DNA from 3 places in the Blautia sp. MSK18_10 genome. Region 2 is predicted to be linked to each of the others. Evidence: riboswitches for the same ligand, from Rfam matches in the RefSeq annotation. Region 2 holds a riboswitch; each other region holds the start of a gene.
The links. Region 2 has a riboswitch for cobalamin ahead of LI074_RS09515 (ABC transporter substrate-binding protein). Riboswitches for the same ligand answer to the same signal wherever they lie in the genome.
Positions count from the first base shown of each region.

Region 1: another riboswitch for cobalamin. It lies ahead of LI074_RS03260 (sirohydrochlorin cobaltochelatase); the one in region 2 lies ahead of LI074_RS09515 (ABC transporter substrate-binding protein).
Region 3: another riboswitch for cobalamin. It lies ahead of LI074_RS08630 (hypothetical protein); the one in region 2 lies ahead of LI074_RS09515 (ABC transporter substrate-binding protein).

Region 1 covers NZ_JAJCGT010000004.1:29,410-37,479, forward strand. Annotated here, with positions in the region: gene hisZ (ATP phosphoribosyltransferase regulatory subunit) at 1-164, shown strand, start outside; gene hisG (ATP phosphoribosyltransferase) at 168-815, shown strand; gene hisD (histidinol dehydrogenase) at 818-2,122, shown strand; gene hisB (imidazoleglycerol-phosphate dehydratase HisB) at 2,230-2,817, shown strand; partial or broken gene hisI (phosphoribosyl-AMP cyclohydrolase) at 2,908-3,222, shown strand; cobalamin riboswitch at 3,420-3,596, shown strand; gene LI074_RS03260 (sirohydrochlorin cobaltochelatase) at 3,798-5,225, shown strand; gene LI074_RS03265 (hypothetical protein) at 5,550-6,569, shown strand; gene LI074_RS03270 (ABC transporter substrate-binding protein) at 6,720-7,859, shown strand; gene LI074_RS03275 (FecCD family ABC transporter permease) at 8,032-8,070, shown strand, end outside.
Region 2 covers NZ_JAJCGT010000019.1:54,841-62,910, forward strand. Annotated here, with positions in the region: gene LI074_RS09475 (sodium-dependent transporter) at 1-115, shown strand, start outside; gene LI074_RS09480 (hypothetical protein) at 149-334, shown strand; gene thiE (thiamine phosphate synthase) at 371-1,009, shown strand; gene thiD (bifunctional hydroxymethylpyrimidine kinase/phosphomethylpyrimidine kinase) at 1,032-1,841, shown strand; gene LI074_RS09495 (patatin-like phospholipase family protein) at 1,850-2,716, shown strand; gene LI074_RS09500 (GntR family transcriptional regulator) at 3,051-3,422, shown strand; gene LI074_RS09505 (ABC transporter ATP-binding protein) at 3,426-4,271, shown strand; gene LI074_RS09510 (ABC-2 transporter permease) at 4,268-4,918, shown strand; cobalamin riboswitch at 4,993-5,271, shown strand; gene LI074_RS09515 (ABC transporter substrate-binding protein) at 5,387-6,511, shown strand; gene LI074_RS09520 (FecCD family ABC transporter permease) at 6,526-7,611, shown strand; gene LI074_RS09525 (ABC transporter ATP-binding protein) at 7,611-8,070, shown strand, end outside.
Region 3 covers NZ_JAJCGT010000017.1:563-8,632, reverse strand. Annotated here, with positions in the region: gene LI074_RS08640 (hypothetical protein) at 1-341, opposite strand, end outside; gene LI074_RS08635 (fibronectin type III domain-containing protein) at 400-5,646, opposite strand; gene LI074_RS08630 (hypothetical protein) at 5,738-6,664, opposite strand; cobalamin riboswitch at 6,655-6,869, opposite strand; gene LI074_RS08625 (hypothetical protein) at 7,421-8,070, opposite strand, start outside.

The sequences.
Region 1 (8,070 bases), on a different contig from region 2:
TTCTTCTTGCACTTTCCAGCCAGAAACTGATCTCTGAGAAAGAGGAGAAGCCGGAAGTGATCGAATACGAGCCACAGAACCGTACAGAAGCCATTAAAGAGGCACAGAAACTTCGTGCAGAGGGCAGATGTGTGGCATTACGTTTGAAAAAGGAGGCCAGATAAGCCATGAGATACCTGACAGTTGCCCTGACAAAAGGCAGACTTGCCAACAAAACAATGGAGATGTTTGAGAAAGCAGGAATCACCTGCGAAGAGATGAAAGATAAAGATTCCCGTAAACTGATCTTTACCAATGAAGAACTGAAGATGAAATTCTTCCTTGCAAAAGGGCCGGATGTTCCTACCTATGTAGAGTATGGTGCGGCAGATATCGGAATTGTGGGAAAGGATACGATCCTGGAGGAAGGCCGTAAGCTTTATGAAGTGATGGATCTTGGATTTGGAAAATGTAAGATGTGTGTCTGCGGACCGGAGAGTGCCAGAGAAGTTCTGGAGAACAACCAGCTGATCCGTGTGGCGACTAAATATCCAAATATTGCCAAGGATTACTTCTTTAACAGAAAACACCAGACAGTAGATTTGATCAAATTAAACGGTTCCATTGAACTGGCACCCATCGTTGGTCTGTCTGAAGTGATCGTAGATATTGTGGAGACCGGAAGTACACTGAAGGAAAACGGACTGAAGGTGCTGGAAGAGGTCTGCCCGTTGTCTGCCAGAATGGTAGTCAATCAGGTGAGCATGAAGATGGAAAATGAGAGAATCCGTAAACTTATTGAAGACTTAAGAAGAGTTCTTCAGGAGGAGATGTAAAGATGCGTACAGTAAAATTAACAAAAGAATCAACAAAGGATATTCTTGAGAATCTGCTGAAAAGAAGCCCGAATAACTATGGGAAATTTGAATCCACAGTAGCTCAGATCCTTGATAAAGTAAAAAATGAAGGGGACGCAGCCCTTTTTGCCTATACAAAAGAATTTGACAAAGCTGATGTGACAAAAGAGACTATCCGCGTCACAGATGCAGAAATTGAAGAGGCTTATGCGCAGATTGATCCTGCACTTCTTGGAGTGATCCGCAAAGCTCTGGTCAATATCCGTCAGTATCATGAAAAACAGATCCAGAACAGCTGGTTTACAAGCACAACAGATGGAACTATGCTTGGACAGAAAGTAACACCGTTAAATCGTGTGGGTGTCTATGTACCCGGTGGAAAAGCAGTTTATCCGTCTTCTGTACTGATGAATATTGTACCTGCGAAAGTGGCAGGAGTCCCGCATATTGTTATGACAACACCGCCCGGAAAGGATGGCAAAGTATGCGCTTCCACACTGGTAGCAGCCAAAGAAGCAGGAGCAGATGAGATTTATAAGGTGGGTGGTGCACAGGCGATCGGTGCCCTTGCTTTCGGAACAGAGAGTATTCCGAAGGTAGACAAGATCGTAGGTCCCGGAAACATTTTCGTAGCTCTTGCAAAGAAAGCAGTATATGGCTATGTAAGCATTGACTCCATTGCAGGACCGAGTGAGATCCTTGTTCTTGCAGATGAGACAGCTAATCCGCATTTTGTGGCAGCTGACCTTCTTTCCCAGGCAGAGCATGATGAACTGGCATGTGCTATCCTGATCACTACAAGTGAGGAATTTGCGAAGAAAGTAGATGAAGAAGTAAAAGGTTTCGTGGAGGTTCTTTCCAGAAAAGAAATCATTCAGAAATCTCTTGATAACTTTGGATACATTCTGATCGCAGAGGATATGGACGAGGCGATTGAAGCAGCTAATGAAATCGCTCCGGAACATATGGAGATCGTGACAGCCAATCCCTTTGAAGATATGATGAAAGTGAAGAATGCAGGCGCGATCTTTATCGGAGAGTACAGTTCCGAGCCACTGGGAGATTATTTTGCAGGTCCGAACCATGTACTTCCTACAAACGGAACAGCCAAATTTTTCTCAGCCCTTTCCGTAGATGATTTCATCAAGAAATCAAGTATTGTATATTACTCAAAATCCGCACTGCGTAATATACACAAAGATATCATTCAGTTTGCAACTTCTGAGCAGCTTACTGCACATGCAAATTCTATTGCAGTTCGTTTTGAGGATGAAGATAAAGAATAATGGTAAGGCTTTGAATCTGAAATCTGCTATAATGTAAACTGTAGTTTGCGCATTAAAACAATGGATTCAGAGTGTTTGAAAATAAGTAAGACAGAGAGGACTTAACCATGGCAAGAGAAGCCTCAGCAGAAAGAAATACAAAAGAAACAGAAATCAAATTAAAAATAAATCTGGATGGAACCGGATATTCTGATATTGAGACAGGTGTGGGATTTTTTAACCATATGCTGGATGGATTTACCCGTCATGGGCTCTTTGATCTCAGTGTCAGAGTCCATGGTGATCTTCAGGTGGATGACCATCACACCATCGAGGATACAGGAATTGTTCTGGGAACTGCATTAAAAGAAGCAATTGGTGACAAAAAGGGGATTAAGCGCTATGGAAGCTGCATCCTTCCCATGGATGAATCCCTGGTGCTCTGTGCGATTGATCTGTCCGGAAGACCTTACTTTGTATGGGATGCAGAGTTTACCACAGACAGGATCGGTGACATGTCCACGGAAATGGTAAAAGAGTTCTTCTATGCCATTTCCTATGCCTGTGGCATGAATCTTCATATCAGGGTTCTGGCAGGTGGGAATAATCACCATGTAGCAGAAGCAATGTTCAAAAGTTTTGCCAAAGCACTGGACGCAGCCACATCCTATGATCCAAGGATCACAGATGTTCTGTCTACCAAGGGCAGTTTGTAAAATTTGAAAATTTACGAAATGATTTATGGCAATCAATAAATTAGATGGAGACAGAAAATGGAAAATACAGTGAATTTAAAAAGCAGCATCGCATGGTCTGATTTTAAATTAAACAGTGATGGAATGGTACCTGTTATAGCCCAGGATTATCAGACAAACGAAGTGCTGATGCTGGCGTATATGAATGAAGAAGCATTTAATACCACTCTTGAAACAGGTAAAATGACTTACTGGAGCAGAAGCCGCAATGAACTCTGGACGAAGGGACTCACATCCGGACATCTCCAGTTTGTAAAATCCCTTACACTGGATTGTGACAATGATACGATCCTTGCTAAAGTAGAGCAGATCGGTGCAGCCTGCCATACCGGAAACAGAACCTGTTTTTTCAAAGCCCTGACAGAAGTGTAATGAATAACGCGATAATATACATACAAGCCAAAATTCCATTGCCGCAGGCAATCTGGAATGAATTTTGGCTACGTTACTGTGAACGGAGTGAACAGTAACACTAATGCCAAACATTAAAGGAAAATATACACGAATTGTATTGACATTTTTGTTAAAATGTGATAAAAAAAGAATATCCGAATTGAATATGTGCAATGTTATAACGCAAAGGTTGCATCGTACTTGATGTGCAAAAGAGAATCCGGTGAGAATCCGGAGCGATACCGTCACTGTGTATGGGAGCTGCTTTTCAGAAACCACTGGGAAACTGGGAAGGGAGAAACAGCGATGATCGAAGTCAGGAGAACTGCCTTGGCGTAGAATTTAAGGTCTGCGGTATACAGAACCTGTATTCTCATAACGATACATAGCTCTTTTATTAAATGAATCAGACAGAATCGGAAATTACAGATATATCTGGTACATATAAACCATGTATTTATGGGAAAGCGGTAGCTGCAGAATATGCAGTTGCCTTTTTTGTGCATACAATTGTCCGGAAATACGAGAAATAAAAGAGGAAAAACGAAATGAAAAGAAAATCCATGTTAGCCTTATTACTGGCAGTATCCATGACCTGTTCCATGACAGCAGCAACAGGTACAGTTGCTTTTGCATCTGATGATGCAGCAACAGAAGAGGCTGCAGATGACACAGAAGCAGCTGCAGACGATGCAGATGCAGCAGATACAGAGGAAGCATCTGATGATACAACAGAAGCTTCTGATGATGATCAGAAAGCCGCAGACGAAGTTGGTGCCCTGATCGATAAGATTTATGTTCAGGAAAGAACAGACACAACTGACGAAGACTGCAAAGCAGCAAAAGAAGCATGGGACAAACTTACAGATGCTCAGAAAGAACTGGTAACAGGTGAAGAAGCAAGCCCTGAATACTTTGGACGTGACACAGGTGATGCTTCCAAAGATGATCCTCGTAACCAGGATGAGATTGGTGAGAATGAACTTCTTGTAGTAAGTTTTGGTACATCCTTCAACGACAGCCGTGCAGAGGATATCAAAGGAATCGAGGATGCCCTTGCAAAAGCATATCCGGACTGGTCAGTAAGACGTGCATTTACAGCACAGATCATCATCAACCATGTACAGGCAAGAGATGATGAAGTAATCGATAATATGCAGCAGGCTCTTGACCGTGCAGTAGCTAACGGTGTTAAGAATCTTGTTGTACAGCCGACACATCTGATGCATGGTGCAGAATATGATGAAATGACAGAGGCAATTGATGGATACAAAGACAAATTTGAATCTGTTGCAATTGCAGAGCCAATGCTCGGTGAAGTTGGTGATGACGCTACAGTGATCAATGATGACAAGAAAGCAGTTGCTCAGGCAATCACAGATGAAGCTTGCAAGGAAGCTGGATTTGATGATATGAAAGCAGCAGCAGATGCAGGCACAGCATTTGTATTCATGGGACATGGTACATCCCATACAGCTAACGTAACCTATGACCAGATGCAGACACAGATGGATGATCTTGGATTCACAAACGCTTTCATCGGAACTGTAGAGGGAGAACCGGAAGACACAGCATGTGACAAGGTTATCGAGAAAGTAAAAGAAGCAGGATTCAAGAATGTAATCCTTCGTCCTCTGATGGTTGTTGCCGGAGACCACGCTAACAATGATATGGCTGGTGATGATGCAGATTCCTGGAAATCTCAGTTTGAGGCATCCGGTGATTTCGACAGTGTTGACTGTCAGATCGCAGGTCTTGGAAGAATCGCAGCAGTAGAAGATCTGTATGTGGCTCATACAAAAGCAGCAATTGATTCTCTTGGAGCATCTGACGATGCAGCAGCAGAAGATACTGATGCCAAAGCAACAGATGACAGTGCAGACGATGCACAGGCAGACGATGCACAGGCAGACGATGCACAGGCAGATGACGCAGCTGAGACAACAGCTGATACTGCAGAGGCTGACGCTGAATAAAAAATATTGTTCAAACAAGATAAACTGCCCGGAGAACTTGCAAAAGTTTCCGGGCAGATATATTATATGATAAGAAAAAAAGAAGTCATAGCAATTCCATAAAATACTGCAAACAGTTCGCACGTTTCTGTTCATTCCGTTCACAGTAACGTGCGCACATCTGAGAAAGATCCAGAGGAACTGTCTTAATTGCATTATTTTCTGGAATTACTATAATATATTTGCCATCACCTGTTCAAAAGCCTGTTGCTCTGCAGCAGATGGGTTGAACAGCACGATAGAAAAAACTATAAAAAATATGAAGATAAGGGAGAAGAAATAATCATGAAGAAACGTTCATTTACATTATTAATGTCAGCACTTACTATTTCAGCTACTCTGATCGGTACAAGCCCGGTTGCTGCAAAGACAGATACTGATACGGCAACAGAAGAAACCACTGATAAAGAAGAAACAACTGCAAAAGATGCTGATTCAGAAAACACAGATAATAAAGAAACAGATGCATCCAAGAGTGATACATTAGAGGATGGCACCTACACAGCAGAATTTGATACAGACAGCGGAATGTTCCATGTAAATGAAGCAAACGATGGAAAAGGAACCCTTACAGTAAAGGATGGCAAGATGACTATCCATGTAAGCCTTGCTTCTAAGAAAATTGTAAACCTTTTCGTCGGAAAGGCAGAAGATGCACAGAAAGACGGGGCAGAGGTTCTTGAGCCAACCACAGATACTGTTACATACAGCGATGGAATGAGTGAGGAAGTATATGGATTTGATATCCCGGTACCCGCAATTGATGAAGAATTCGATGTAGCTTTGATCGGAACAAAAGGAAAATGGTATGACCATAAGGTAAGTGTCAAAAATCCTGTAAAATCCGATGATACAGATGCAAAAAAAGATGATAAAGAAAATAAAGATGCAGATTCCAAAGCAGATGACACAGACAAAGATGCGAAAGACAGTAAGACAAGTGAAGGTAAGACTCTGGCAGATCTGAATCTTGAAGACGGCGATTATACCATGGATGTAACTCTCACAGGCGGTTCAGGAAGAGCAACCATTGATTCTCCTGCAGCCATTAATGTAGAAGGCGATAAAGCTACAGCAACTATCGTATGGAGCAGTCCGAACTATGATTATATGCTTGTGGATGGTGAGAAATATGAGCCGGTTAATAAAGACGGAAACTCCACTTTTGAAATCCCTGTCAGCGTATTTGATGCAGAGATGGAGGTAACAGCAGATACAGTAGCAATGAGTGAGCCTCACGAGATTGACTACACCTTAAATTTTGATTCCACAACTGCCAAAGAAGCAGAAAAAACAGCAAAATAATCATATCAAATTTCCATTTCCAAAAGTGATTTTTGATGTATTCTGACTCGTAACTGTGAAGGTACTGAACAATTACAAACAAAGAAAGAAACAATTATAAAGATGAAAAACATAATAAAGAAACAGCAAAAAACAATATTTATCGGTTTTATGTCAGTTGCATTATTTATTATCTGTATATGCACTGTCTGTACAGCATACGCAGCAGATAAAGACAATGCAAAAACTCCTGTGGATATCCCGGGACTTACCTATGATCACAGTATGGAACTTTCCTACGCAGAAGAATTCAGTGTGGACTATTACAATGATGGCTATGCTCTGATTACTATCGATCAGGAAGGACAGTTTCTTGTAGTTCCAGAGGGAAAAAAGGCTCCAAAGGGGCTTGAAAAAGATATCACAGTCATTCAACAACCGCTGAACAACATCTATCTGGTAGCAACCTCTGCCATGGATCTTTTCCGCGCAATTGACGGTATTGACAGCATTCGTCTTTCAGGAACTCAGGAGAATGGATGGTATATCCAGGAAGCAAAAGATGCCATGGAATCCGGAAAAATGATTTATGCAGGCAAGTACAATGCACCGGATTATGAACTGATCCTGGATGAAGGCTGTGGTCTTGCCATTGAATCAACTATGATCCATCATAATCCGGAGGTGGAAGAGAAACTGGAACAGTTTGGTATCCCGGTAATGGTAGAACGTTCCAGTTATGAGAGCCATCCTCTGGGAAGAACTGAATGGATGAAACTCTATGCTGTGCTTCTCGGAAAGGAAGATGTAGCTGAGAAGGCATTTAAGGAGCAGACAGACAAGCTTGACAAAGTTCTGACCTCTGATGATAAAGATACAGGTAAAACAGTAGCATTCTTTTACATTAATTCCACAGGTGCTGTCAATGTGCGAAAGAATGGTGATTATGTTTCAAACATGATCGAGCTGGCAGGCGGCAAATATGTTCCCGAAGATACAGGAGAAAGTGATAATGCTTTGTCTACCATGAATATGCAGATGGAAGAATTTTATGCCAAAGCAAAAGATGCGGACTATATCATCTATAACAGTACTATCGACGGTGAACTTTCTACTATTGATGAACTGTTGGCAAAAAGTAATCTTCTGGCAGATTTTAAGGCAGTGAAGGATGGAAATGTGTGGTGTACGGGTAAAAATCTTTTCCAGGAAACCACCGAACTTGGAACCATGATCGAAGATATTCATACAATCCTTACTACAGATGATGATTCGCTGGATGAACTTGCATATATGCATAAGTTAAAATGATATTTATAACTTTTCGGCACACTCGAATCCGCATCCTATGCGATTGGTATAGTTATTTACGAATGGCACTGAAATATGTTTGCGGGATTCTGCAGAACTGCCAAAAGCAGGAAATATAAAAACAAAAGGAACAAAAAATATGGATGACAAAAAACGTACAGCCAGATACTGGATGGCATTTCTTATACTGGCGGTGTTTCTGATGATTTTA
Region 2 (8,070 bases):
TCCATTCCGCAGAAAGAAACTGTACAGAGTATTTATCAAATACTTTGCACCGATTTGCCTGATCATTATTTTGCTGAGTTCTATTGCAAACGTTTTGGGAATTATCAGTATGTAAAAAATATATGACTCTTTTTACAAAGAATGCAGCATGGATCAACTGCAAGACAAGAGAAGAAGCAACTGCACAGTTCACCAGGAAGAATGGCTGGCAGGCAAACATGGCAGGAAATCTGCCAATGAATGTGTGAAATGTGGTAAGTGGGAAGAAGTATGTCCGCAGCATATTAAGATCAGAGATGAGCTGGAGAAAGTTGCAGCAGAACTTTTGGGATAAATTGCTATAGATAAGAGTAGAAAAGAGGAGTGAAACATGAAATTCGATAAAGAGAAAATGCGCTTATACGCAATAACGGATCGTCACTGGCTTAATGGGCGGAGCCTTAAGGAAGTGGTAAAGGAGAGTCTGGATGGAGGCGTAACCTTTCTGCAGCTCAGAGATAAAAATTCAGATGATGAAACTTTCCTGCAGGAAGCAGCTGAACTTCAGGAATTATGCAGAGATTATAAGGTACCTCTGATCATAAATGACAATGTGGAAATTGCTTTGAAGATGAATGCAGATGGTGTTCATGTAGGGCAGAGTGATATGGAAGCAGGTGCTGTGCGTGAGAAACTTGGACCGGATAAAATCCTGGGAGTTTCGGCACGAACGGTAGAGCAGGCATTGCTTGCACAGGAGCGTGGTGCAGATTATCTGGGGGTGGGAGCAGTATTTGCAACCGGTTCAAAAGCAGATGCGGCAGAACTTCCCCATGAAACACTGAAGGCAATCTGTGAAGCGGTATCTATCCCTGTGGTGGCAATCGGGGGGATCACAGCAGAAAATATATCTCAGCTAAAGGGAACAGGGATTTGCGGTGTGGCAGTGATCAGTGCCATTTATGCTCAGAATAACATTAAAGAAGCAGCAGAAGAACTGAAAGAGGCAGTAGATAAGATTGTATTATAGCAGAAATGAGAGGAAGACAATTATGAGAACTGCACTGACGATCGCAGGAAGTGATTCCAGCGGAGGCGCCGGAATCCAGGCAGATATTAAGACAATGATCACAAATGGTGTATATGCAATGAGTGCCATTACCGCATTAACTGCACAGAATACAACCGGTGTACAGGCAATATTAAATGTAACACCGGAATTTCTGGGGCAGGAACTGGATTCTGTTTTTCAGGATATTTATCCGGATGCGGTAAAAATCGGAATGGTATCAGATAAAGATCTGATTCATGTAATAGCAGAGAAACTGAAACAATATAAAGCGGAAAACATTGTTGTGGATCCTGTTATGGTTGCAACAAGCGGTGCCAAGCTGATCAGTGATGATGCAGTGGAGATATTGAAGCAGGAACTGTTTCCACTGGCTGATGTGCTTACTCCGAATATTCCGGAGGCAGAGGTTCTGGTTGAAATGTCAGTGACCAATGCAGAGGAAATGATAGAGGCTGCCGGAAAGATTTCTGAGACATATCATTGTGCAGTACTTTGCAAAGGCGGACACAGCATTAATGATGCAAATGATCTGCTTTACTATGATGGAAAATATTGCTGGTTTGAAGGAAAGCGTATCGATAATCCAAACACACATGGAACAGGCTGTACGTTGAGCAGTGCCATTGCTTCCAATCTTGCAAAGGGATATGACCTGCAGACTGCTGTAAAACGTTCCAAACAGTATATTTCAGGAGCACTGGCGGCAATGCTTGACCTGGGAAAGGGAAGTGGCCCTATGGATCATGGATTTGCAATCCGAAATGAATATGTGAAAGAAAGTGAAAAGTGAGAATAGCTATGGAAGACAATAAAAAGAAAGGCCTCGGAATGGTTCTGGAAGGTGGAGGTATGCGGGGACTGTATACAGCCGGAGTTCTGGATGAGCTGATGGAGCAGGGGATTTATGCAGATTCTACAGTTGGCGTTTCCGCCGGTGCAATTTTTGGATGTAATTATAAGTCCCGCCAGATTGGACGAACCCTTCGTTATAATACCAGATTCTGCAAGGATAAACGATATATGGGATTGAAAAGCTGGATCACTACCGGCGATCTTTACAGCAAAGATTTTGCATATGGGGAGGTGCCCTGGAAGCTGGATGTTTTTGACACAGAGACATTTGCCAGATCACCCATGAAGTTTACGGTTGTATGCACAGATATTGAAACAGGGAAACCCTGCTATCAGGAATGCAGAATGGGAGACAGGCTGGATGTGGAATGGATGCGCGCATCAGCTTCCCTGCCACTGGCTGCCAGACCGGTAAATCTGAATGGAAGAATGTATCTGGACGGAGGCATCTCAGATCCGATACCTGTAAACTGGATGCTTTCACAGGGTTATGAGAAAAATGTGGTAGTATGTACCCGTCATCCGGGATACAGAAAAGAACATAATAAGCTGATGCCGCTGCTCAGACTGAAGTTCAGGGAGTATCCGGAGCTTGTAAAGCTTCTGGATGAACGTCATATTCAGTATAATCGTATGCTTGATAAAATCGCATATCTGGAAAAAGAGGGCAGGATCCATGTTATCCGCCCGGACAGAGACATCAGTGCAAAACCGGTTGAGCGTGATCCGGCCCATTTAAAGGAGATTTATGAGGTGGGACGGAGAGTGATGAAAGCTGATATGGAGAAACTGAAGGCGTATTTGACAGAGTAAAAAACAGAGAAAAAACAATTACATAAAAACAAATTAAAAACAATTCTTTAACCGAATTAAGTGAGTTCCCTGCAGAGAAGTTATTCGGTGTAGAGATACGTAGCAATGTGGATTAAGAATCTGATAAGAAGAAAGATGGATTTGGAAAATTTTATAACCGAATCCATCTTTCTTTTTGTCTGTAAAAATGTTTTTAGTCTGCAAATCGAAGTGAGATGTTATCAATGAACAGGGGGAGGCAGACTCGTTTGATAAAATATAATGTATAACAGTATAAAACAGTTGACAACAGTTATACGCTGTTATATACTGTTTGTAGATGGAGGAGACACATATGCATATTATAATCAATAATTCATCCATGGTACCTATTTATGAACAGATCATAGACCAGATTAAGTCTGCAATTATCAGAGGAGAGTTACAGCCTGACACTGTATTACCTTCAGTACGCAGTCTGTCAAAGGAGCTGAAGATCAGTGCCCTGACTGTGAAGAAAGCCTACGACAATCTGGAAGAAGAGGGATTTACCGTCACTGTTCATGGAAAAGGAACCTACGTTGCAGCCACAAATAAAAACCTGATGAGGGAAGAACAGCTCAAAGAAGTAGAACATGATCTGGAGCAGGCAATCATGAAGGGCAGAAGATGTGGACTGAACGATGAGGAAATCAGAAATCTTTTTGAAATGATCATGGAGGACTAAGACATGTTGAAAATCAGTCATTTGCAGAAACATTACAGAGGTTTTTCGCTGGACTGTTCTATGGAAGTACAGCCTGGGATGATTACAGGACTTATTGGAAGAAATGGTTCCGGGAAATCCACCACATTTAAAGCTTTGCTCGGCTTGATTCATCCGGATGGCGGAGAGATAGAGGTCTTTGGGAAAAAGGCAGAAGAGCTTAAGCCGGAGGATAAGCGGAAACTGGGAGTTGTTTTTGCAGATTCAGGCTTCAGTATGTATCTGACAGCAGCGGGCGTGGCAAATATCATGAAAAGCATATATCCAGATTTTGACAGAGATGAATTTCTGCAGCAGTGCAGGAGATTCAATCTGCCCACAGACAAGAAAATCAAAGAATTTTCCACTGGTATGAAAGCAAAGTTTAAAGTACTGGCAGCATTAAGCCATAAGGCAGAACTGCTGATTCTGGATGAGCCCACAGTTGGTCTGGATGTGATTGCCAGGGATGAGGTGCTGAACATGCTGAGAGAATATATGGAAGAAAATGAAAGCAGTTCTATTCTGATCAGTTCCCATATTTCATCAGATCTGGAGAGTCTTTGTGACGATTTTTATATGATCCATGCCGGAAAAATTATCCTTCATGAGGATACAGATGTACTGCTGTCAGATTATGCAGTTCTTAAAGTTGCAGAAGAAGAGTACGAAAAACTGGATCAGCAATACCTTATTAAGATCCGGAAAGAAGCTTATGGATACAGGTGTCTGACAAACCAGAAACAATTTTATATGGAAAATTATCCGGATGTTGTAATTGAGAATGGAAAGATTGATGATCTGGTAGTGATGATGGAGGAACAGGTATGAAGGGATTATTTGTAAAGGATATAGAACTGATGAAACAGCAGAAACAGTTTTTTATCATGGTTGTTATAATGGGAGTCATCCTGAATCTGACAGGAAGCGGGAGTGTCAGTTTTGCTGCAGGATATTTTACGATTGTCACAGCAATTTTTGCTATTACGACTATAAGTTATGATGAGTTTGATAATGGTCTTGCATTTCTTATGACCTTGCCGGTTACCAGAAAACAGTATGTGGCGGAGAAATATCTGCTGGGAGCAGGGCTTACGGCTGCAGCGTGGGGAATTGAAGCAATAACGGGAGTGATCTGTAAAGGTGTGGCAGAGCTTCAGGGGTGCCTGAGTGAGAAAATTATTGGCACTCTGATATACATTCCACTGGCACTTCTTATGCTGGCGGTATCGCTCCCGCTTGTAATACATTTTGGAGCGGAAAAAGGACGTTATATTGCAATGGTCATGTGGGCTATTATATTTGCCGTAGTTTATATTCTGATAAAAACAATGGGACTTTCAGCAGACGCAGTCGATGCATGGCTGAATGGACTGAACTGGGGAATGGTATTGGCCGGAGTTGTATTATTTACAGTAATTGTATATATGGGATCTTTTTGGATTGGTGTCCGGCTTATGGAGAAGAAAGAATTCTGATGTGTCTCGAATATGGTTGTAATTATAAAAGCAGTGTGCTAAAATTATATCAGCGTAATTGAATAGCTGTTAAGTGAACATTATCATACACAGATTTTGTGTATGATAATGTGAGAGGGAATCAGGTGAAATGCCTGAACGGTTGCGCCACTGTATACAGAAAAAAGCGGGATTGTAATATGTCATTGCATAAATATGTGAGAAGGCGGAATCCGGCTGTCAGAGAGTATCTGGAAATATTTCTGATACAACATTCATGAACTGCTGAAGCATGGATGTTGTATCAGTTTTTATTTTATGGGAACTTTCTGTGATCTGTGAGTCAGGAAACCTGCCTGACAGCGTAAAGAAGGAGCTTCCGTAAAAAGTATCCGTTATTCTTATCACTTCTATTTTACTTTTTCTGAAGTCCCATCTTTTCGGTTACACGAACAGGTAAATAACATATACGAAAAGAGAGGAAGTCAAATGAAAAACAGGTATTTATCCACAAGAATCATGGCAATTATGATGGCAGCAGCTATGGCAGTTTCCGCAGCTCCGGCAGCTTTTGCAGCAGAGAGAGCAGACTCTGAGACAATCAAAGAGGACAATCAGCCGGCAGCAGATGCAGACTCTGATACACAGGAAGATGCAGACGCACAGGATTCAGCAGATGCAGATAAGACAGCAGACGCAGAAGGTACAAAGACAGAATATCCTCTGACCATCACAACCTATGATTATGATGGAAATGAAATCGAAACAACCTATGAAAAGGCACCGGAGAAAGTTCTTGCTGTATATCAGGGAAGCATTGAAACCATGCTTGCACTTGGCCTGGAAGACCGTCTGGTAGCTACTGCAGGTCTTGACAATGAAGTTCCGGATGAACTTAAAGATGCATTTTCAAAAACAAATTATCTTGATGAATTTACCCCATCCCTTGAGACTGTAACGATGTTGGAGCCAGACATGATCTTATCCTGGAGCTCCCTGTTTTCTGATAAAAATCTCGGAAATGTAACAGACTGGATCGACAAAGGCTGCAACACTTATTACAACACAAACACACGCCCTGACGGAGACAGAACTCTGGAGAATGAATTTACAGACATCTTAAATCTTGGAAAGATTTTTGATGTACAGGACAAAGCACAGGCAATCGTAGATGATGCAAAGGCAGTGATCGATAAAACTCTTACAGCAACAGCAGATGTAGAAGAGAAACCAAGCGTAATGGTTCTGGAACCTCTTGGAGAAGATATCACAAACTATGGTGCAAAGAGCCTTGGTGGAGATATGGTAACACAACTGGGTGCGACTCTGGCAAACCCGGATGCTTCTACAGCAGGAAAAGAAGATATCATTGCAGCAAACCCTGATGTGATTTTTGTTGTATACATGCCATATGCAGGTGATGATCCGGAAACTGTAAAAGAAAGCCAGCTTGCCGTTATTAAGGATGACGAAGCACTTCAGAGCCTTGACGCTGTAAAGAACGGTCGTGTTTATCCGATCATGCTCAGTGAAATGTACGCAAGTGCAACACGTACACAGGATGGTATTGAAACTTTCGCAAAAGGATTATATCCGGATGTGAATCTTGACTGATTGAGGACATAACAGTGAAAGAACAGGGTTCACAGACAAAAAAAGGCAGTGTGCTCAGGACATCCATGTATGTGGCAGTTCTTATCGGGCTTGCGGCATTTCTGATTTTTTCCATTCTTGCAGCAATCACTTTTGGAAATGCAGATCTGTCACTGAAAGATGTTTACAGTGTCATTGCATATAAATTGTTTCATATCAAAAGCCTGTCCGCCTATGCAGAAGGCGCAGTTCACGATGTTGTGTGGCTGATCCGGCTGCCCAGAGTCCTGCTGGCTCTGGCAGTTGGAATGGCTCTTTCCGTCTGTGGCGTAGTTATGCAGGCGATTGTCCAGAACCCACTGGCAGATCCGTATGTACTTGGTATTTCATCCGGTGCATCCCTTGGTGCAACACTGGCGATCATGCTTGGAGTTGGTGGATTTCTCGGTGGAAACTCAGTTGGTGTTCCTGCATTTATTGGTGCAATGGTCACTTCTTTTGCAGTAATTGCCATTGCAAACATGGGCGGAAAAGCTACTTCTGCTAAACTGATCCTTGCCGGAATGGCCGTCAGCGCGGTATGTTCTGCTTTTTCCAATTTTGTTATCTATATCACCAATGACAAAAATGCAGCAACAGAAGTAATGAAGTGGATGATGGGAAGCCTTGCAGGCGCAAGCTGGAGCAGAGTAGGTGTAATGCTTCCTGTTACATTGATCTGTGTAATTATTTTCTGGACGCAATATCGTAATTTGAATCTGATGCTGTTAGGAGATGATGTATCGATCACACTGGGAACTGATTTGCACAGGCTGAGAACTTTTTATCTGATCGTTGCTTCTGTAATGATCGGGTTTGCAGTATATTGTGCAGGTGTGATCGGCTTTGTAGGACTTGTGATCCCTCATGTGATCAGAATCCTTTTTGGAACAGACCACAGAAGATTATTGCCATTAAGTGCACTGCTTGGTGCATCGTTCTTGATCTGGTGTGATGTGGCATGTCGTGTGATCCTGAAGAATTCTGAGATGCCGATCGGTGTGTTGGTATCCATTATCGGTGCTCCGTGCTTTATTTATCTGCTTGTGCGGAAATCCTATGGATTTGGAGGTAGTAAGTAATGAAGATCACTACAGAAGATATTCAGGTCGGATTTCACGCCAGACAGATACTGAAGGGAATTTCCATAGAGTCAAAGGATAAGGAACTGGTAGGGATCATCGGACCAAACGGAAGCGGAAAATCTACATTATTAAAATGCATCTACCGTATCCTGAAGCCAGATGCAGGTGCCGTTTATCTGGACGGCGAAGAACTCCATTCCATGAGCGTAAAAAGCTCCGCCAGAAAAATGGCAGTTGTGGCACAGCACAATTACTACAACTTTGATTTTACCGTACGGGAAGTCGTGTTGATGGGACGTGCACCTCATAAGAAAGCATTGGAACGGGATAATGCAAAAGATTACCGGATTGTTGAAGAAGCACTGAAAACGGTACAGATGGATGCATTTGCGGATCGCACATTTTCTACGCTGTCAGGTGGAGAGCAGCAGAGGGTTATTCTGGCAAGAGCACTTG
Region 3 (8,070 bases), on a different contig from region 2:
TTTTTTTTGAATTTACTGTAATGTTCCTCTATACAATCACTCGCATAAGAAGAAATTCCCGCTCCAATTGCACTTCCTGCTATAGCTGCTCCTTCACCTCCGCAAGATCCAATTGCTGTTCCAGTTGCAGTTAACACAGCACTACATAATGCCTTTATAGTTTTCTTTTCGGTAGATACATTAAATGAAAAATTATACTTAGCGCGCTTCCATTGATTAAATTCCCGTGATTCATAATTATCAGCGCTTACAATATTTACATTGCTATCATTTGCATATACAGTAACTGTAAAAATTTGCAAAATCATACATAAAATTATAATTATAAATGCTTTTTTCATTCTCTTACCTTCTTTTGGGGTATGCAGTGTGTTGATAACACACTGCATACTGATTTTATTATTTAACAGTTACTTTTTTAATCTTTGAGAAAGAGCCATAAACTGCTTTTCCGTTTACTTTTCTGTAAGCACGTACTTTATAGTAACGGGTCTTTCCGGTGAGGAGGCTCTCGTCTGTCGCACCTGTACCTTTGGTGATCTTTATGCGGGTATAGGTACCATTTTTGGAATCGCTGGCATATACCTGATAGCCATCGGCACCCTTTACCTTACTCCATTCAAGCACTGCTGTCTTTGAAGTTGAGCCTGCGGACAGGGTCGGAGCAGAAAGTACTGCCTTTGCTTTCTCTGTTGCTGAATAGCTTCCGTATACTTTCTTTCCGCTTACATTGCGGTAAGCACGTACTTTGTAATAATAAGTCTTACCGGTAACTGCTTTCTTATCAAGGAAAGTAACTGCGCTGTTCTTTGCAGTAGAACCAATGGCTGCATATTTGCCATCCTTTGAAGTAGAACGGTATACCTTATAGCCATTTGCACCGGAAACCTTATTCCATGTTACGCGGATCGTACTGTAGCTTTCAGAATTTGCCGTAGCAATCTTTACTTTGCCAAGTCTGGCTTTTCCTGCAACACCATCTTTGTCATAGCTGCTTACAGTCATCTCGCCCCATGCGTAAGAGTACGCCTTAACAGTATAATAATAGGTTGTTCCTGTAACTGCTTTCTGATCCTTATAGGAAATGTCTGTTACCCGGGATGCGATCTTCTTCCATCCGCTGTCTGCAGTTCTGCGGTATACCATGTATCCGTCTGCGTTATCCACGCTGCTCCAGCTGATCTGGGCAGTCTTATAGTTGATTGCCTTTGTCTGAAGATCTGCAGGCATATCTGCCTTAAATGCACCCTGTTTACCCGCAAGTTCAATGTGGTAATCTGCCACGATCGTCTTGATCAGCCCTAACTGCTTCGCATTCCACATATAGGACTTGCCTTCCACACTCATGCCGTCGATCAGCTTCTGAAGTGCTGCAAGCTCTGCTTCTACATTTGCAATGTTCTCTTTGGTAACAGCAGTCGGAAGATTGCTGATCCACTCATCTGCCTGCTGTGCATCTGAAATGTCCTTACCTGCCTTGTCAGCCTGTGCCGTCAGTGCTGCGATAACCTCTGCAAAAGTCATCTCCTGACTGCCGACTTTGACTTTCAGGCCTGCCATGGCATCTTCCTGTCCCTGATAATCCTTAGCATAACGGTCAAGGAAAGCCTTAACATCTGCGTAGGAATCTCTGTCTACCGGGTGATCTTTTACTGTTGCATAAATCTGTGCTGCTTCATCTGCGAAGAACTGCTGATATGCACTCTGGCCTTTCTCATAAGTCAGTGCCATGGCAAGAAGCTTCTCCATATTCTCAACCAGTGCAGTGTTTTCGCTTCTGAATTTCTTCTCTTCTGTTTCTGTTAATCTGTCATAAGCATTCTTGGCTTCTGCGATCTGTTTCAGCTCTGCTTCTGTAAGTTCACGCTTAGAGGTATCACCTGCTGCCGGAACTTCCTCATCAGAGGAGAAATCAACATCTGTCTGGACATCTTCAGTATCTTCAGCTTCTGCTGCTTCTGCCTGAGGGATATCCACTGTCTCAGCTGCCTGCTCATCAACTGCATCACTGCTGAATGCGTCCGCACTTCCATCTGAGAAATCAGATCCCTCAGACTGTGCCGGTACCGCCTGTTCCTCTTCAACAGAAGCTGCCTCCTGTGCTGATGGAACTGTAGTCGGCTGAGGTGCCTCATATCCTCGTACTGTCTGCGCATCCGGGAGTGCTTTAAGCATTGCCTTGAGCGCATCGGCTTTCAGCTGGTAAATATAACCTTCTGCTTTCTCCAGAGAAGCTGTATTTGTAACCTGGGCTTTCTGCTGGTCATCAAGCGTATCATACAATGCCCTTGCATTTACCACATAAGCCTTCCAGTCATTCCAGATCTTCTCTGTTGGAACATTGTTATTCTTCTCTGTCAGTCTCAGAGGTCCGTCAGAAAGAGCACCTGAAGATGAAGTAGTGATATTCAGTTCATCGATAAAGGAGATCACATAAGCAACCTTCTCATCTGTACTCTGTCTGCTGATAAACAGTTCTGCTTTTTCAAGCTCTGCATAGTTTGTCACACGCTTCTTCTGATCTGCTGTCAGGGCATCATAAGCCGTTCTGGCTTCCACTACAAGAGCCTGTTTCTTCAGATAATTATCGGAAGTAACCTCACCGATCGCCTTGATCTTATCAACAACTGCAGCCGCAGCCTTCAGATCAGGGATCAGATTTCTCAGATACTGTAACGTACTGTAATTCGTAACCAGAGCCTTCTGCGCATCCGTAAGAGCATTGTACTCTGCCTGTACGCGGTCAAGAAGCTGCAGAACATACGGATCAAGAGTCAGTTCAGAAGAAGAAGGAAGCGCATCAATATCAGCGATAACCTTCTCTGCCGCTTTCTTATCCTTATCTTTCTGCTCCTGCTGTTTCTCAAGTTCTCTGATCTTAGCCTCTGCTTCAGTCAGCTTAGAGTAATTTGTAATTACAGATTTCTCTTCATCATTCAGTGAATCATAAAGAGTTCTTGCCTTCTCTACAGCCGCCTTGTCATCCAGTGTCAGCTTATCCGCTGCCGGAATCGCATCAATGGCTGCCATAGCTTTTTCAATAGAATTACCTGAACCAGTCTCTGCTGCAAGAAGCTTTCTGAGTGTATCCTTGTTAAAGATTGCCTTGTGAGTTTCGTCTAATGCTTCGTAAGCGTCTCTCGCTGCTTTGATCTGCTTTTTCGTACTGTCATCGTTAAGGGCAAGGATCTTGTCGTTAACGTCTTTTGTTGGAACAGTTACGTCTGAGAAATCCCAGAATACAGTTACCTGATCTTTCTGTCCCAGATTATTACGCTGATAGCATCTGACAAATCCATCTAAGCCTCTGGCAATCTGTGCCGGATCATACCAGTAAAATCCGGGAATTGTTCCTTTTTCAAAATTAATCAAATCAAATGTCGCATCCAAAATGGTGTTTCCATTTTTAATAAATCCTGCATTCTTGTCTAAAATATCTCTATCATATGTCGATGCATACAAAAGTCCCTGCGCATCGTTCCATGCATTATTTCCTGCTACCTGCGGAGGAGTTGGATTTTCATATGCAGCTGTACATAATGCTCCCGTTGCGCGCTGTACCTGCATTGGAACATATTCTGTTTCAAACGACTTGTTAATTGTATTTGTGACATCTTCAAATCCGGATTTGTTATACCAGTAAAGCAAAGTCTGCCATGCCATAAAATTGTCCGCATTATCCAGATTATGATTACCATCTTCTGATTCTGTCAGAGTTGCCGCTATATTTGCAGCTTTTTCATGAGCCCATTTGTCCATATCTTCATTTGTATAGTTTTTGGATTCATAACCAACTGCTTTCAATGCATGAATCGTATATTCTTTAGCTAAATAGTTCTTGCTGTTTACGATATCCGGTTGAGAAATAAATTCCAGAAGATCATAACTGTCAATGTCTCTTGGATCATATCCAATTGCTTCAATGGTAAGTACAAGTTTCTGATAAACATTATATTTGTTAACGTCTAATTCTTCACCATTATCTTTCATTTCCTGAAGTTTCTTTTTTGTATTAGCAAACCATTTGTCAAAATACTGTTTATCCCCATTCGGATAGTAATGACATCTTGCAGCAGTAAACACAAACCAGACCGTCGAATCAGTCCAGCATGGATTTTCTACATTATAAGAACCGCCTTTCAAAATAAGTTCTATCGCATCCTGAGCTTTTTGATAATACCAGTCATTTGTATGAGCTACCTCAGCTCCATTATCAAGAACTTCACAAGACCCTTTAAGAACATTAACACGAAAAACATATCCATCTTCTTTTGCCTGATCTGCTTTTGCAACTGTCAGACTTGGAGTTGTATTATCCTTCCATTCTACAGTCACAGGTCTGTTTCCAAGATAACTCATTTCTACATTAGCAGATTTGATGTCCTCTGTATTAAGTTCCGGTGTGACTCCATAAGTATCAATCAATGTTTGTTGTTTTGTTGTTATATTTGCAAATTCAAAATGATCAATATTAACAGTTGTATCACCCACATAAGGATAATAATAAGTATTCGTAGTACTGTATTTATTTTGATCTTTTGGCGTTTCTGTATTCCATACTTTTTTTTCAGTAATTATTGGCTTAACATCTAAGGTTATAATTGCTTCACGTGGAAAATAATATGGATATCCATCATTTTCGTCAGCAGACATTTTCCAATATTTATCAAAATCAAAACCTTCGTATGTCTCTTGGGAATGCATCTGCTCGGTTGTACGTGAACATGATTGATTGAGATCTTTTAAATCAGAAAGATCATCTTCTGTTTTACTTCCAGATATATAGGTATTTATAAATTTTTCATTATCGTAGTAACAATTTTCAAAAGTACAACAGCGATCTGGTAAAAGATCTGTAAATGGTACAATCATTATATTTCTTTCGAAGATTGTATCAGATGAAAACTGCTCAGCAAAATTATTATTATATGCTCCATAAGCAAAACAATTTACAAATTCTGTACCAGTATATAATTCTGCATTTCCAAATTCTGACAGACCTAAAACTACGTTAAAATTTTTTTGCTCCTCTTGTTCTGCATGAATAGAAAAATCCACACCTGAACTGCAATTTTTTATTAATCCTCCTCCCGAATCAAAAATTGAAAACAGCAAATTATTATTAAAATCTGTCAGATATACATTTACTGTACCTGTGACTTCAATTCCAAGTAATGTACCGCATGAATACTCATTTACCAAAAAAGAAGCACCAATATCATCATTATTCGTTAAATTAAATCTATCTATGTTAATTTTTAAGTTTTCTATGCTTCCTTCTACATCAAAAGGAAAAACTTCTTTTCCCTTCTCAAATTGATTTGTAGAATATTCAATGCTATGATTTTGTCCGTTAAACTCACCATCAAATTCTAACCAATTTGAATCATCTACACTTTCATCCACCTGAATTGAAATATCATTTTTTAATAATATGGTTTCTCCAGCAAATTTTTTTCCATTAATAATTTGATCTTTAAAAGTATAAAATCCCGTACTATCCCATATTTCATACTCACCAGCATCATTTTTTATGAATCCGGTTTCTGCTCTTACATCTATGATGGATAAACACAAAAACATAAATAGCATTAATGCTATAGATGGGATGAAATGCTGCATATTACTCTTATGTTTTTTATTCATTTCATTACCTCAAAAAACAAAGACTAGACATAATTTAATGTCCAGTCTTTGCTCAAATTCCATTTATTTTATTAATATGTTTTGAAAACTTCTACCATGGATTTACCTGCGTCCATTCTCCTTCACTATTTTTAATGTAACCCGTCTGACCTAAATCTAGTCCTGTCATCATACTAAATGCAAGGCATACACTTCCGCTATCTTTGGTAAGAACTGTATCTACGCCATTGTTATTTGTATTTCCATTAATCAAAAGCATCCAGCCTGAATAATTATTATAATCTTTTTCAGATAACCAATCTGTAGCATGTATCTGATTATTAAAAGTGCTGTTTTTTGCTAACCCAAGTTTCGTTTCAGTTGCATTTAATTTAGGTAAATATTTGTATTTACCTTTTAAAGCTATTGGATCTGAACTTATAGTACCGTTGTCTCCAAAAAATCTATTATTTTGAGAGTGTCCTGGCATCTTAATTGCAGGAATATAATTACTTGTATAAGTTACACCATCAAAAGTATAAGAAGTCTGATACCATTTCAGATCACCAAGATAATGATATTCAACACCTGAAATAGTTTCTTTTGTTTCAGTTTCAGCTGGATACAGTTTTTTCAAAGCATCCAAAGCAGTATCACCCTCATTCAGTGTTACATCAGCAGCGCGAATTACTTTGCCATTCATAACTTGAGTCTGAATAGATACTGGTAATGTAAAGGTGTTTTTGTCTGTTGTTTCTGATGCAAAGGCTGGAACACACATTGCCACAACCATCATAACAGCTATTAACAGAGCCATGATACGTTTTGTTAATTTCATTTTTGAATTTTTCATATTGTTCTCCTTTCTTTTATGAAATGAAATTAAACTGTTACCGATTCGCAAAGCATTGCAAATCTTTATATTATCGGAAATTTGTTTCCTGATAATATCTTGATTAATGATTGCTTTTTCCCAAAAAGGGTACAAAAAATAAACCTCTGCTCTGCCTGCAGATGTCCATTCTTCATTTTCACACACATTCTAAAGCCCGTCTCCTGACTTAAAGTTCCAGAGTATTTTTCAGGCATACTCTAACCTACTTGCTGCCCTTCTCAGAAATAATTTCCAATGGCTTCGCAGTGTTCGTCCTTATTACAGTGGGGATGAAACCGTACCGGTATCTCACCGGATTTCCAAAAGCTAAAGATAAAGAGATAACGTTACTTCCGATATTCTGTTATCAAAGTGCAAAAAAAATCCCTGCCGGATTCGGCAGGGAATATCAATGTACAAACCAAGAATCCACTCCTATCCTTTATATTAAAGTATCCCTTATGAATACTTCTACAAGAATACAGTGAATTGCAGACTGAATATACTACAAGGGACGAAAGCCCTGTTTGGGATTCTCACCCAACGATTCTTCAATCATTACCGTAGTAATGAGCTGTACATGTGCGCTAAACGCTATTCGTTTTTTACGAAACCATCTTAACATTTTATCCATAATTTGTCAATATCCCGATTACAAATAAATTACTGTTCACTCCGTGCCCAGTAACACGCTACGCGATGCACAGAATTTATGCTAAACGCATAAATTCGCGCGGTATTTCTCGGGTTTTCTGTGACCTTCGCTCACAAAAAACACCTCGCGGGATACTACCAGTGAATAGTAATACAAATAATTACTTCCCTTATTATCCCCGGAATACGTCTGAGAAAACACTCTTTTACAGAATCTCCACAATGCGGAATATACAAATCAAAGGAATGATCTTCCACACCTCGGTTCTAAAGTCCATACTCATCATAATACTGCCTGCGCTTTTTAGCATCTGTCACTACGATCTGAATCTCATCATTTCTCTTATCAAGAATAAGTTTATTAATCAAAACACTAAGGCGTTCTTCTCCTCTGACTTCGCCAATTGCTTTGCCAATAGATTCGCCAATTGCCTTGCCACGCGCTTCTCCAATAGATTCGCCAATCGCCTTGCCACGTGCTTCCCCTTCCGCTCTTAACCTTTCCGATTCCAGTTCCAAAACTTTTCCACCCATAGCATCACCTATCCCTTTCTGGATCTTCTCTTCATCCTGGAAGATATAGTCCGAGATTTTTACAATCAGTTTTATCAGTTCCTTTTCAAGCTTTACACGTATCTCCTCATACTCATTCAACAATGTCTGAAATAACCGGGGATTCTCCCTCATATCATGGGCTCTTTTCTCATATCTCATGATATAAAACGGAAGCAGCATCAGCAGATTTTTCTCAAAAATACTTTCCGCTGTATAATCAGCCATTTTTACAGTTGGTACGCGGTACATCTGCTTTCTCCCATCCGGAAAAATCACATTCGTTTCCAGAAAATCCGGCGTATTCCCCGAACTTCTCAAAAACAACACGCAGGATCTCGGGAACTCTATCTCATACCTTCGTC